Regions from separate parts of the Sphingomonas sp. 22176 genome, predicted to be linked through region 2. Evidence: riboswitches for the same ligand, from Rfam matches in the RefSeq annotation. Region 2 holds a riboswitch; the other holds the start of a gene.
The links. A riboswitch is a leader RNA that binds a small molecule or an ion and turns the genes downstream of it on or off. The one in region 2 is predicted to bind S-adenosylmethionine.

Region 1 (4,186 bases), on a different contig from region 2:
TCCCTATTTGAATGATCCTTCACCCAAGCGAATCAACATCTACATCTGTGGCACTGGGCTGCCTTGGATCTCGGATGGAGACCGAGGTGACTGCGGCGCCAGCGCGTCGGACGCGCTTTGGTTGAGCAGCGTGTATCTGCAGCCCGGATCAACCACACTCGTCCACGAATATTCGCACGTCATATCTACGTACACCGGAGGATTTCGTGACCGACCTTCGGCGGGGCCCGCGTGGGAAACTTTTGCCGAATGGAACAGTGTCTCGCTTTCGATGAACGGGGGGGCTCAAGTCGCGGCATATCTGGGGCAGCTTGAAAAGGGTCCGACCTTTTCCGACCTGCGATATGCGGCATGGCCTTGGCTAGTCGCCTTGCAGGAAGGTGACTCTACGCGCCCACTCCTCTGGCAAGTCTGGACTGACAATTTGCGCGAAGCCGACGGGCGGAGTCGTGAGGATCAAATGGAAGCATTTGTTCGGATTGGGCAGAAGACGGGCGCATTTCCGAACGGATGGCGTAGCTTCGCCGATTTCATGGGCATGTTCGGTGCCAGGTTAGCGGCCGGCGATTTCGAGATGCAGAAGGCGCTCCTAGATTATGCTCGAGATGTGCCCATGGCCCAACGCTATGCAGAGCTGTCGCCGGCAAGTGTGGCTGGCACTTATCATTCGTCGTACGACCGACCACTCCTACAGTTCGGCACGCATTTGATTCGCCTCACGCCTGAGCTGGACTCTTCGAAAATAACGGTACAGTTGACCGGCGAGCCGAAGATTCCAAAATCGGCGTGGCGCTTCCGCTTAGTTGCGATCGATGCTCAAGGCAGAGCAATGTACAGCCCTCTGGCAGCGGTTGATGATGCGGAGAGCGCCAGCTCACAAATACCGGTAAGCACAGGGGTAACTTATATTCTTGCAGTCACCGCGACTCCTTATGTTTATCAGACTTTAGGTTGGAACGGCGACGCCCAATTCCCAACGCCCGACATATTCCCTTATCAGCTCAAACTCACTGGAGCAGTGGCAAGGTAGCGCCGATCGCGCGCGCCCTTCCACCGTTAAGGGCTGTGAACTTGGTCGAGAAGGAATGAACGGAACTCGACACTAGCGCGACTTCCTCCGAAATTTACGCAACATAGTTGTATATACAAATGTGTTAACCAGTTGCGCCGCTAAAGGCGTAAACATCTAAAGAAGCTGTAATGCGAATGAGTCGACCAAATCCACGTGTCCGTACCATCGGAGAGGCGGCTTTGCATGGGCGGATTCCGCTCGGTCCCGAACGTGTGGAAGTCATGCAGCGGGGATACACTCGGTCGTAGAAGGCCGCGAAGAACCGCCTCCGTCTGCGCATTTATTGTTCCCATTGGAGAGGGTCGGTGAGACGGTCGAGGTATTCGCATAGCGATGATGTTTCGGGAATCCCTCATCAGTGATTATGAGTCGCTACCCGCTCCAGAACCTGGACTAGCGCATCGACGTCGCCCGCTGTGCTGAAAACATGAGGCGCGATCCGAATAATGCTGGTTAGGCCCCGCGCATCCATGTCTAGCGGCGCGTAGGTGCGCCCCGGACTGCTGATTGTGATGCCGGCACGGGCCAGCGCGGCGGCGGTCTTAGGCACATCCAGACCGGTCACCGTCACGAAACCCGCGAGGTCATCCCCTGCTCGATGATCGCCGCGCCCGACACCGCCAGAATGCGAGTGCGAAGCCTATCTGCGATGTTGGCGAGTTGTCGCGCGATAGCGTCTACGCCGATTGCCTGCGCGCCGCTTAGCGCGACGGACAGGCCGACCCGACCGGCCACGTTCGATTCCCCTGTCTCATAGCGCCGTGCATCGGTTCGGCCTTGCCGAACTGGTCAGCCATGAATGCCCGGGTGGCGGTCAAGTATTCTCGGGAAGCATAAAGCAGCGCAGTGCCACGCGGCCCTCTAAGCCACTTGCGTCCGCTCGCAGCGAGGCCGTGACAGCGCAGATCGCGGACGTCGATCGGGCGTTGACCCGCCACTTGGCACGCATCGACGATGTAAAAAGCACCCAACTCCTCCGCGAGCACGCCCACCGCCTCCGCCGGTTTAAAGATCGCGCAGGTGGCGGGGCACCATGTCAGCACGACAAGCCTGGTTGCGGGGTGCGCCCGCGCCTTGGCCGCATCCACATCGACCCGACCGTGCTGATCGACCGGCATCACGTCAACGATGACGCCGGGATAGCTGGACAACATGTGGAGTGTGCCGCCCCAGCACGTGCGGTCGACCAGCACGTGATCTCCTGGTTGAAGGGCCGCGGATTGGATCAAGGCCGCGAGCGCCCGGTTGCCGCTCCCGACGAAAGCCACCTCATCGATCTCGGCTCCGATCAGGTCGGCTGCCGCAGCATAGCCCGCCGCAATGACGTCTGATGCTTCCGCTGCGGCAGGAACTGCGCCGATTTCAGCTTCGCGGCGAAGATGCCTCACAGTCGCCTCGACGACGTCGGGCAGCATGACGCCGGCCGCCGCATTCGCGAAGTAGAGAGATGCCTTCGGCTGAAGTGATTGATCGTCCGTCACGTTTTCGCTCCCTGCACATTTTGGAGACGACGCGTGACACAGTCCGTTTTGTTGCCGGCTCGGCCACATCCTCCTCGCGGAGAGCCACCTTGCCCGGATTGGCAGGTTGGCGTTGGCGTCGTTCCAACTCTTGATGCGCAATCACCTTACGTCGCGCTTCCTGCGCCCGCAAGCTCGGGATGAAGCCCGCCGACATTCGGCACTCCATCGACGTCTGCTGTTTCTCGATTGGGATCGAGTTTTGGGAATGGCCGCGCGGTAGCTCTTTGGGCAATCTGACGTTCCATAATGGGCGCTGATTGTGCAAATTTTGCCTATGAACAGTCCAGGGATGATCGAGGGCGGGTGCCTCTGTGGCGCTTGTCGCTAAAGCACGAACGCTGCGCTGTTTGATCCCACGGTTTGATGGTGCGATCCTTTCGTTGGAATGGAAGGAAGCGATGTGGGACAGGTTCGTCACGGGAGCGCCACGACCACGCACGCCGTCCGAGCAGCAATACAGCGATCGCAGGCTTCGCTCGCGACGCTGAGCCGGGAACTGGGGATCAACCCAAAGACGGTCGCGAAGTGGCGGAAACGGGCGACGGTCGATGATTTGAAGACCGGGCCGAAAGCCCCCCATTCAACGACCCTGACCGAGGCCGAGGAGGCGATGGTTGTGGCGTTCCGGCGCCACACACTGCTGCCACTCGACGACTGCCTCTACGCCCTGCAACCGTCGCTCCCGCATCTGACGCGCTCAGCGCTGCATCGGTGCCTTCAGCGACACGGCATGTCGCGCTTGCCGGACATTGAGGGCGACAAGCCGAAGCGGCCGCGCTTCAAGCGCTACCCCATCGGCTTCTTCCACATCGATATTGCCGAGGTGCAGACCGCCGAAGGCAAACTCTACCTGCTCGTCGGCATCGACCGCACCAGCAAGCTCGCGGTCACGCAGCTGGTTGACAAGGCTGATCGACGGACAGCGTGGGAGTTCCTCGAACACCTGCTGACAGCCGTCCCCTACCGCATCCAAACCATCCTGACCGACAATGGCATTCAGTTCGCCGAGCAGCCCCGCAACCGGAATACCGCCTGCTCCCGCCAGATGCACTTCGACATGATCTGCGAGGCAAACGGCATCGAGCACCGGCTCACCGGACCGAACCATCCGTGGACCAACGGACAAGTCGAGCGGATGAACCGCACCATCAAGGAGGCGACCGTCAAACGCTTCCACTACGACAGCCACGACCAGCTGCGGACGCACCTCGCTGACTTCATGGCCGCCTATAATTTTGCCCGCCGGCTCAAGACGCTCAGCGGGCTCACACCCTAGGAATACATCGCCAAGATCTGGACGTCAGAGCCAGACCGGTTCATCGTCAATCCGATCCACAAGATGCCGGACTAAACAACTAGTATACAACATGACAGTTCGGCTGCTTGCTGGCGATGTCGATTAGAGCCACCTCGCGTAAAAGTCACATCTTAGGAACATATTCGACATTAAGTTGCTCCAATCCCAAACGATTTGCGATGTCGCATATTATTTACTAGAATGACCCTTTAGCGGTTCGCAGGGCTGATTGTCGAGTTCCGCCCGAAACGCCCTGTCGCCGACCGCCGAAGCCGTCGAAACGCGCAACATCGG
Region 2 (4,186 bases):
AGTCCACGGGCACGCTGGTCGCCGACGCGCTGCTGCCGGGTCGCCGCCTGTTCCTGCTCTCCACCGGCACCGGCCTGGCGCCGTTCCTCAGCGTCGCGCGCGACCCCGAGATCTATGAGCGGTTCGAGCAGGTGATCGCGGTGCACAGCGTGCGCCGGGTGAGCGACCTTGCCTATCATGACGAACTCGCCGCCAAGCTGGCGGACGATCCGCTGATCGGCGAGCAGGCCGCGGCCCAGTTCCACTATGTGCCGACGGTGACCCGCGAGCCGTTCCACACCAGCGACCGGATCGGCACGCTGCTGGAGAACGGCAAGCTGTTCGAAGGCGTGCCGGGCGACGCGGTGCTCCATCCGGAGACCGACCGCGTGATGCTGTGCGGATCGATGGACATGATCCGCGATTTCGCCTCGCTGCTCGAGGGCAAGGGCTTCAAGGAAGGCTCGAACAACGCGCCGGGCGATTTCGTGATCGAGCGCGCCTTCGTCGGCTGAGCTGGCGTACCTAGTTAGCGTCTCCTCCCTCGGCAAAGCCGGGGGAGGGGGACCGCCGCCGAAGGCGGTGGTGGAGGGGGAGAACCCTCCCGCCGCCGGCAAGCCCCCTCCACCATTTGCTGCGCAAATGGTCCCCCTCCCCCGGAGCTGCGCTCCGAGGGAGGAAACACTCAGGCGGCGAGCGCCGTCGTTCCGCTGACCGCGCGGATATCGGCGGCCAGTTGGTCCACCCGTGCCGGATCGGCGTCCCACGCGAACATGAACCGCGCGCCGCCGCCGATGAAGGTATAGAAGCGCCAGCCGCGCGCGCGCAGGCCCTCCAGCACCGGTTCGGGCGCGCGGACGAACACGCCGTTGGCCTCCACCGGGAACATCAGCTCGATTCCCGGCAGCTCCGCGAGCTGCCCCGCCAGCTGCTGCGCGCAAGCGTTGGCATGGCGCGCATTGCGCAGCCAGGCGCCGTTTTCCAGCATGCCGACCCAGGGAGCGGCCAGGAAGCGCATCTTGGAGGCGAGCTGCCCGGCCTGTTTGCAGCGATAATCGAAGTCCTGCGCCAGTGCGCGGTCGAAGAACAGGACGGCTTCGCCCACCGCCATGCCGTTCTTGGTGCCGCCGAAGCAGAGCACGTCGACGCCGGCACGCCAGGTGATCTCGGCCGGATCGCAGCCGAGCGTCGCAACGGCATGGGCGAAGCGCGCGCCGTCCATGTGCAGCTTGAGGCCCAGCTCGCGGCACACGGCTGAGAGCGCCTTCACTTCATCCACCGTGTAGACCTGCCCGGTCTCGGTGGGCTGGGTGATCGTCACGACGCGCGGCTTGGGAAAGTGGATGTCGGAGCGGCTGGTCGCCACGGCGCGCACGGCGGCGGGGGTCAGCTTGCCGTCCTCGCTCTGCGCGACGAGCAGCTTCGAGCCGTTCGAGAAGAATTCTGGCGCACCGCATTCGTCGGTTTCAACATGCGCCGCGGCCGAGCAGATCACGCTGTGATAGGATTGGCAGAGTGCGGCCAGCGCCAGCGAATTGGCCGCGGTGCCGTTGAAGGCGAAGAACACCTCGCAATCGGTTTCGAACAGGGTGCGGAAGGCGTCGGCGGCGCTGTGGGTCCAATGGTCGTCGCCATAGGCCGGGGCGTGACCGGTGTTGGCGGCTTCCATTGCTGCCCAGGCCTCGGGGCAGATTCCGGCATAATTGTCGCTGGCGAATTGCTGGGCTTCGGTGGTCACGCTCTACTGCCTTCTTCCTGTTCCAGGAGGCGGGCGACGACAGGAAATGTGGCGTGGACACCGTGTTGCCGGGTTCGGCCACATCCCCCCACTCGGCGTGGAGGCACCACCTTGCACGGGGCAGGTTGGTGCCGGGCGTCGGCCCGACTCTTGATGCTGGCGAGGGTGTTAGCGGAAGTTGTGGGAGGGCGCAAGATTGTTGCGTACGCCCTCCCGCAGGACCGCGAAGTTTAGGAAGTTTAGGGTCTCAGGCGCGCGAGCCCCTCAGTACGGCGGCTGGTGCAGGCCCTTGGGGCTGGTGGTGAAGATCTCGCAGCCGGTTTCGGTGATGCCGATCGAGTGCTCGAACTGCGCCGAAAGCGAGCGATCGCGCGTCACCGCCGTCCAGCCGTCGTCGAGCAGCTTCACGTCCGGCCGGCCGATGTTGATCATCGGCTCGATCGTGAAGAACATGCCCGGGCGCAGCTCGGGGCCGGTGCCGGGGCGGCCGACATGGACCACTTCAGGCGCGTCGTGGAACACCTGGCCGAGCCCGTGCCCGCAGAAATCGCGGACCACGCCGTAGCGATGCTTCTCGGCATGTCGCTGGATGGCGTGGCTGATGTCGCCCAGATGGTTGCCCGGCTTGGCCTGCTCGATGCCCAGCATCAGGCATTCATAGGTCACGTCGACCAGCCGGCGCGCCTTGATCGGCACGTCACCGACCAGGTACATGCGGCTGGTGTCCCCATGCCAGCCGCCGAGCAGCGGGGTCACGTCGATATTGACGATGTCGCCGTCCTTGAGGACGCGGTCGCCCGGAATCCCGTGGCAGACGACATGGTTGATCGAGATGCAGCAGCTGTGCGTATAGCCGCGATAGCCGAGCGTCGCGGGCACGCCGCCGCCGGCGACGGTCATCGACCGGACGATGTCGTCCAGCTCCTGGGTGGTCACGCCGGGGACGACGTGCGGCACCAGCGCGTCGAGGATCTCGGCGGCGAGGCGGCCGGCCTTGCGCATGCCTTCAAAGCCTTCGGGCCCATGGAGCTTGATCGCATGGCTGCGCGCCTGCGGCATATCCGCGGTGACGGTCACATATTCGGTCATCCTGTCCATATAGGCGTTTGCACCCGCCTTTGCGAGAGCGTAGCGCTAAGCACATGCACGAGCGGATCTGGACAGCGGCCCTGGTGGTGATCGGCGACGAAATCCTGTCGGGCCGAACCCAGGACAAGAACATTGCGCAGCTCGCCACCTGGGCGAATGCGCAGGGCATCCGCCTCGCCGAGGTGCGGGTGGTGCCCGACAAGCAGGACGCGATCGTGGAAGCCGTCAACACGCTGCGCGCCCGCAACGATTATTGCTTCACCACCGGCGGCATCGGGCCGACGCATGACGACATCACGGTGGACGCGATCGCCGCGGCGCTCGGCGTGCCGGTGATCGTCCACCCGCAGGCGCGCGCGCTGCTGGAGGCTTATTACGCCAGCAAGGGCGGGCTCAGCGAGGCGCGGCTGCGGATGGCGCGGGTGCCCGAAGGCGCCGAGCTGATCGTCAACCGCATGTCCGGTGCGCCGGGGATCCGCTGGGGCAACATCTTCATCCTGGCCGGCGTGCCGCACATCGCGGCGGGCATGCTCGATGCGCTGACCGGCACGCTGGAAGGCGGACTGCCGGTCGTCTCGCGCACGATCGGCTGCTGGGTCGCGGAGAGCGAGATCGCCGACCTGCTGGGCGATACCGAGCGCGCACACGAGGGCGTGTCTATCGGCAGCTATCCGTTTTTCCGGGAAGGGCGCGTGGGGGCCAATTTCGTGGTGCGCGCGACCGATGCGGCGGTCGTCGACCGGGTCGTCGCGGTAATTGCTGACGGGCTGGAAACGCGCGGCTTTGCGGCGGTCGACGGCGGGATCTAGCGAAGCGCCGTCAGACGCCCCGCGCGAGCAGCTCCCGCGCCCGCGCCGAATCCTTGTCCATCTGCACGATCAGCGCGTCGAGATTGTCGAACTTCGCCTCGGGCCGCAGATACTCGATCAGCTCGACTTCGAGCTGCTGGCCGTACAGGTCGCCGCTGAAATCGAAGAAGAAGCTTTCCAGCAGCTCGATCGGCGGATCGAAGCTGGGGCGGATGCCGAGATTGGCGACACCATCCAGCACGCGGCCATCGGGCAGCCGCCCGCGCACGGCATAGATGCCGTATTTCGGGCGAAGATAGGTGCCGAGCCGCATATTGGCAGTGGGATAGCCTAGCTGGCGGCCCAGCTTGGCGCCGCCTTCCACTTCCGCCGCGATCGCGAAGGGGCGAGTGAGCAGCGTCGCGGCACCGCGCGGATCACCGGCCTTGAGAAGCTCGCGGATCCGGCTGGAGGAGACGATCTGGCCGTCCAGCGCCACCGCGCCCACCGTCTCGGCGGTGAAGCCGAGTTCGCTGCCGAGCGTCGCGAGTGTCGCGACATTGCCTTCGCGGCCCTTGCCGAAGGTGAAATC

Region 1: linked by a shared signal. The riboswitch ahead of ACTJKY_RS08120 (aminotransferase class V-fold PLP-dependent enzyme) and the one ahead of ACTJKY_RS07810 (threonine aldolase family protein) in region 2 are both predicted to bind S-adenosylmethionine.

What each region holds. Positions count from the first base shown of each region.
Region 1 is NZ_JBQEPL010000002.1:51,963-56,148, reverse strand. It holds gene ACTJKY_RS08130 (DUF6055 domain-containing protein) at 1-1,030, shown strand, start outside; gene ACTJKY_RS08125 (hypothetical protein) at 1,428-1,643, opposite strand; gene ACTJKY_RS08120 (aminotransferase class V-fold PLP-dependent enzyme) at 1,774-2,553, opposite strand; SAM-I-IV-variant riboswitch at 2,591-2,695, opposite strand; partial or broken gene ACTJKY_RS08115 (IS481 family transposase) at 2,996-3,946, shown strand.
Region 2 is NZ_JBQEPL010000001.1:1,603,452-1,607,637, forward strand. It holds gene ACTJKY_RS07805 (ferredoxin--NADP reductase) at 1-494, shown strand, start outside; gene ACTJKY_RS07810 (threonine aldolase family protein) at 665-1,717, opposite strand; SAM-I-IV-variant riboswitch at 1,770-1,879, opposite strand; gene map (type I methionyl aminopeptidase) at 1,982-2,806, opposite strand; gene ACTJKY_RS07820 (competence/damage-inducible protein A) at 2,860-3,615, shown strand; gene ACTJKY_RS07825 (bifunctional riboflavin kinase/FAD synthetase) at 3,626-4,186, opposite strand, start outside.